Linked DNA regions of Candidatus Palibaumannia cicadellinicola. The main gene of each other region encodes a partner of the protein of the gene in region 2 in a complex. Links are inferred from orthologs where the notes say so. Each region holds a gene or a part of one and is shown on either strand. Other genes may lie near its edges.

Evidence for each region.
Region 1: the proteins of lolE (region 2) and lolA are in contact, whole or in part, in a cryo-EM structure (PDB 7ARM), measured with the Escherichia coli proteins. The link is inferred for Candidatus Palibaumannia cicadellinicola from one-to-one orthologs.

Annotation. Positions count from the first base shown.
Region 1 is NZ_CP008985.1:388,506-391,676, forward strand. The notes cover bases 1-2,828. They hold lolA (outer membrane lipoprotein periplasmic chaperone LolA), read right to left. Parts: upstream 1,804-2,828; coding sequence 1,198-1,803; downstream 1-1,197. Other genes in these bases: serS (serine--tRNA ligase), read right to left, coding at 1-1,050. UniProt on the Escherichia coli protein: Participates in the translocation of lipoproteins from the inner membrane to the outer membrane.
Region 2 is NZ_CP008985.1:489,869-493,210, forward strand. Bases 1-2,999 are described here. They hold lolE (lipoprotein-releasing ABC transporter permease subunit LolE), read right to left. Parts: upstream 2,123-2,999; coding sequence 878-2,122; downstream 1-877. Other genes in these bases: purB (adenylosuccinate lyase), read left to right, coding at 1-804; lolD (lipoprotein-releasing ABC transporter ATP-binding protein LolD), read right to left, coding at 2,119-2,820; lolC (lipoprotein-releasing ABC transporter permease subunit LolC), read right to left, coding at 2,813-2,999. In the rest of the region: more of lolC, read right to left, coding at 3,000-3,342. UniProt on the Escherichia coli protein: Part of an ATP-dependent transport system LolCDE responsible for the release of lipoproteins targeted to the outer membrane from the inner membrane.

The DNA.
Region 1 (3,171 bases), 100 kb from region 2 along the record:
CTGTGCTGGAAACCATACTTCTAGATCATATGTTTTGCAAGACGCGAAACTCATATCACCGGTACATAATAATATTTTACGATAGGGTAGATTTAACAATTGTAGTACTTTCTCAGCATGCCCAGTCATTTCCTCTAAAGCTTGCATTGATTGTTCTGGTTTGATTGCTTGTACCATCTCTACTTTATCAAATTGATGCATACGAATAAGTCCGCGGGTATCACGGCCATAAGAGCCAGCCTCAGAACGAAAACATGGGGTATGTGCTATCATTTTTAGTGGTAAAATATTTTCATCTAAAATTTCACCACGAAGTAGATTGATCAATGGAACTTCAGCGGTTGGTATTAAGGTATAAATACTATTTATTTTTTCTTCTATGAATGGTTGTATATGAAATAAATCTTCTGCATATTTAGGCAAATGACCAGAACCATATAATGAAGTTTGATTTACTAAATATGGCAAATAGTACTCCTGGTAGCCATGTTGTTCAGTATGTAAATCTAACATAAATTGCGATAGAGCACGATGTAAACGAGCAATTTGTCCACGCATGACAACAAAACGTGAACCTGTTAATTTGACTCCAGCCGTGAAATCTATTTCACCAATTCTTTGCCCTAAATCAACATGATCTTGTATTGAGAAATTATATTCACGTGGTTCACCCCAACGCCGTACTTCAAGGTTATCTGTATTATCGTAACCATAGGGTACATCATCGGCAGGAATATTAGGCAGAGAAAGTACATAATTTTGTATTTCACTTTGTAATAAATTAAGCTCTAATTTAATTCTTTTTAACTGTTGATTAAATTGATTTATTTCTTTACATAGCGGAGAAATATCTATTCCTTTAGCTTTAGCATCGCTAATTTTTTTAGATCTATAGTTACGTTCGGCTTGCAGCTTTTCTTTTTGGATCTGTAATTGTTTACGACGAACTTCCTGTTGACCTAATTTATCTACAGCTAAGAGAAATTTTCTGCGAGCAAGTTTTTGAGCGACTTCTTTTAAGTGATAACGTAATAAGTAAAAATCTAACATATTCTTTTATATATATTATTAATTAAGTTTTTATGTAATGTGTAATGATAGGTAATAATAGTATTAATGTACTAAATGGTATCTATCTTTAAGTTAATTTTTTGTCATAAATGTATAATAAATATAATTTAAGATTAGTTAAGGTTACTAACGTTGATCATCTAACATAACACCTGAAGGTAGTTTGAAGTTAAATATAGTAACATCCATAAGACTTTGTTGTTGTTGATAAAATTTATAAGTATGACATAGACCGCTTTGCTCAAGAATAGAAAACGATTGAATTGTTCCATCAATAGTTATTGTGATCGTAATCTTTTTATAATTACTATTATTTGATTTAGGCAAAAGTAAAAAATGATTATTTGTTTGCTTAATATTATACTGTCTCCAATCAGAAGTACGATTACCAGTTATGAGTAAAAATGGTGTGTTATTAGTTATATCTTTTAAAGAATTTGCAATAACTTGTTCAACCAATGGGTTATAAAACCATAATGTTTTTCCATCAGAAATTAAGATACTCTCATCTGGTGAAATTATATGAATTTTAAAACAATTAGGGTATTTTACCCATATTTGTCCTTCACTTTTTTGTACTATAACGTTATTAGCATTCGTAACTATTTGATGAAAGTTAGCAAAAAAACTATTATTTTTAGTTAAACGATTTTGTAGGGTATTAATACTATTAGGATTAGGAAATACTGATGGTATTATCATACTGAAACAAAAGAAGAGTATTGTTCTCATTCGATTAACTTGATACCAATTTTTTTGATAATAGTTAATATAAATATATTTATAATTGTTACTCTTCATTAAAAATAGTTAGATACTCTGTTTTTTTTTGTTGTTTTAAGTAATTTACTACCGCATGTACTTCTTCATCTTGTACGAAAGCGCCATGTACACGTATTGGCAATGAGGAATGAGAAGCTAGATACAGCATATCACCCATACCAAGTAGAGATTCAGCACCAGTTTTATCTAAAATAGTTCGAGAGTCTATTGTACTTGAGACAGTAAAAGCAATACGTGTTGGAATATTAGCTTTAATAAGACCAGTAATAACGTCTACAGACGGACGTTGTGTAGCAAGCACTAAGTGAATACCAGAAGCTCGTGCTTTTTGTGCTAAACGAACAATTAATTCTTCAATTTTTTTTCCAAGCATCATCATTAGGTCAGCTAATTCATCTACTACTATTACAATATATGGCAATGCATCTAATTCAGCAATATAATCATTCTGTTTTCTATCTGTTACTTGTTTAATACGTTTATTATAATTTGTTAAATTACGGACACCAAATGCTGACATTAATTTATAACGTCTTTCCATCTCATTAATACACCAAAGTAATACATGTTTAGCATCATTCATGTTGGTAACTACTTTAGTTAATAAATGAGGAATTCCTTCATAAACTGAAAGTTCTAACATTTTAGGATCAATCATTATAAAACGTACTTTTTGTGGTGTAGCTTTATATAAGATGCTTAAAATCATAGCATTTATTCCGACTGATTTTCCAGAACCTGTAGTACCAGCTATTAATACGTGAGGCATTTGCATAAGATCGACAATAACGGTCTGTCCCCTAATATCTTGCCCAAGTACTAAAGATAATGGTGATTTAACTTTACTAAACTCATCACAGTCGAAAACTTCACGTAGAGAAATGCTATGACGTTGCTTATTTGGAATATCTAAACCTATATAAGGCTTACCTGGAATAATTTCTACTATTTGTACCATATTTGTTGATAACGCACGTGCGATATCGCGTGATAAGCTAGATATCTGTGCTACTTTAACACCAGGTGCTAAATCTAACTCAAAACGGGTAATGACAGGCCCTGGAAATACTCCTACCACCTTAACTTGAATACGATAACCAGCTAAACAGGATTCTACTAACCTTGCTGTTTGCTTAAGATATAATATTTCTACTTTTTTTTCTTCTCGCTTATGAGCTCGTAATAGATCTATTATAGGTAATTCTATAGAAGATTGTGGTAATGGTAGTTCTTGTGAAATCATAATATTAGTATTATTCACACAAGTATTTTTGGATCTCAAATTGATGTCGCATATTTTTATTTGATTGTTATTAC
Region 2 (3,342 bases):
GAAATACTTGGTAAAATTAATGGTTCTGTGGGTAACTATAACGCCCATATAGTAGCTTACCCTGAGGTCAATTGGCACCAGTTGAGTGAACAGTTTGTTACTGATCTGGGTATCAACTGGAATCCCTATACGACCCAGATTGAACCTTATGACTATATTGCAGAATTTTTAAATTGTGTAGCCCGTTTCAATACGATCCTAATAGATTTCAACCGCGATATTTGGGGCTATATTGCCCTTAACTATTTTAAACAAAAGACTATAGCCGGAGAGATAGGTTCCTCCACAATGCCACATAAAGTTAATCCTATTGATTTTGAGAACTCTGAAGGTAATTTAGGTCTTGCTAATGCAACTATGAACTATTTAGCTACTAAGCTACCAATATCGCGTTGGCAACGTGATTTAACTAACTCTACAGTTTTGCGCAATCTAGGCGTTAGCCTAAGCTATGGCCTCATTGCTTATAATGCAACCTTAAAAGGAGTGAGTAAGCTAGAGGTAAATAAGGACTACCTGTTAGATGAGCTGAACTTAAACTGGGAAGTACTAGCAGAGCCTATCCAGACTGTGATGCGTCGTTACGGTATTGAGCAACCTTACGAGAAGCTTCATGCTCTTACCTACGGTAAACATGTCACAGCGGCAGAAATACGATCTTTTATTGATAGTTTATCTTTACCTCATGAGGTAAAGTCTAGACTAAAAGCGATGAAACCGGAGAATTATACTGGTCGTGCTGCTACTTTAGTTGACGAGTTAACATACCATGCAACAGTGCCTAGTGCCACGAGGTCTTCTTGACAGTTATTTGATTTAGGTGATTGAAGCTAGTTCTGTCGTCGTAATCTATATCTATAGATATAGTTATACTTAATTATTTTTCACGGAGAATGATTACTGGATTAATACGGTTAGCTTGCTGTGCTGGATACCAACTGGCTATCAAACTAAGCAGCATAGCAGTACCTAGCACACTGATAACATCCTGCCAGTGTAACTCGGTCGGCAGAAAATTAATAAAGTAAATATCGCTCGATAATAGTGAATGGCCTAGTAATTGTTCTAGCTCTGTTACTAGTTTAGTTAAATGTACAGCTACTACTACACCGATTACCGCGCCTATTATGCAGCCTAAAAGACCAACTAATAAACCATACCAGAGAAAAATAGCATAAGCTAAACAGTCTTTGGCCCCTAGGGTACGTAAAATAGCAATATCGACGCGTTTATTCTTGACTGCCATGACTAAAGTAGAGACGATATTGAAGCAAGCTACACCTATCACCAACACCATAGCAAGATACATGATAAAACGTATCATTTGAATATCTCTGTACATGTAACCGTAACTGTCAATCCAGCTACGGATAAAAACATAGCGCTTCGTTACCTGGCCTGCGTCTTGCACCAACTGGTTAGCCTGAAAAATATCTTTTACTTTGATAGCGATACCATTGATATCCTGACCATTATTCAAATAATGCTGGGCATCTTTTAATGGCACCATAGCAAAGTGCTTATCTATCTGGCTATTTAATGTAAGTATTCCAATTACTTGCAAACGAATACGCTTAGACTGCAACCGTTTCATATGCCGATCTCCGTTTGAGATAATCATCGTCAGCCAGTCACCTTGTTTGATGTTTAAAGTATCAGCTACACCTTTTCCGATAATCATTTGCTGCTTGTTGGCGCAGAAATTCTGCCAAGCTTGAGTTGGCACAAAGCGAGGTAGTGCGCTTAATCGTATTTCCTGTACCGGATCTATGCCTTTGACTTGAATAACCTGTCGTTTTTCTTCGTATTCTACTAGGCTTGTAAAATTAATATAAGGTGTAGCGGCTACGATACCTGGCACCTTTTCTATGCGCTTTATTAATTTCTGCCAGTCGAAGAAAGGAGGATTCACGGGTTCAATTTCTCCGTGTGCTACCACTGCTAGTATACGCTGATTTAATTCACGCTCAAAACCATTCATTGCACTAAGAACAATGATTAGCGCCATTACACCTAGGGATATACCGATAGTAGAGATGATAGAAATCAGAGATACCATACCGCTCCGTTGCCGTCTGTAATGAAAACGCAGCGCAATCTGCAATGATAACGGTATTCTCATGAAATTAAACGGAGCTCAGTTGCAATAAGACTACCTTCGCGCATCTCAAGTTGGCGGTGCAGCCTCTGAGCGAGGCTTAAATCATGTGTTACTACGATAAAAGTAGTACCTTTTTGCATATTGATAAAGCTTAGGAGCTCAAAAATACTCTCCGCGTTGCTTTTATCTAGATTGCCAGTAGGTTCGTCAGCAAGAACAAGTGATGGATAATTTACTAGTGCACGGGCGATAGCCACCCGCTGGCGCTCACCGCCCGACAACTCCGAAGGTCGGTGATAGCTACATTTTTCCAATCCTACCATTACCAGCATTTCACGCGCTGCGGTTAGTGCTACCGTTGATTTGGCTCCTCCTATCATTCTCGGCATTGCAACATTCTCTAGAGCAGTAAAATCGGATAATAAGTGGTGAAATTGATAGATAAAACCCAACCGCTTATTGCGTAGTACCGCACAAGCGGTGGAGGAAAGTTTGTTCAGCAGCTTGCCTTCAAAAAGAACATCGCCAGATGTCGGTGCGTCTAGCCCTCCCAGTAGATGTAACAGCGTACTTTTACCAGAACCAGAGCGGCCCATAATCGCTATCATCTCCCCTTGTTGTATAGAAAAATTAACGTTCCGCAACACATCAATATATAGCTTACCTTCTTGATAACGCTTGCTTAGCTCGTAACATTGTAACAATGGTGCATTATTCATAACGTAACGTCTCAACTGAATTAATAGTAGCTGCATACCAGGAAGGGTAAAGAGTAGATAACCATGCAACTACTATTGTAAGTACAGCAATTATGGTAATTTGCAACGGCTCGATATTCACCGGCAGCACTGCACTATCAAATAACACTAACTTATTTAACAAGCTTACTAACAGTACGCCGATGAAAGTACCAAATAGTACTCCGATAATTCCAATAATAGTCCCTAAAGCCATAAAAACCAGCATTACTTGACTACTGTTCAGTCCCTGTGTTTTTAAAATAGCTACTTCACTCTGCTTTTCCATTACTAGGAGGCATAGGGAAGTAAGAATATTAAAGCCAGCCACCGCGACAATAAGGCTTAGTAGCAATACCATTATGTTTTTCTCCATACGCACCGCCTGGAATAGTTCGCTCTTACGCTCACGCCAATCTTTCCATACTAAACCATCGGGTAAATGTTGCTGACTTAGACGGTCCACGCTCAGAGGCTGCTGCAACCATAGACGCAAGCCTGTGA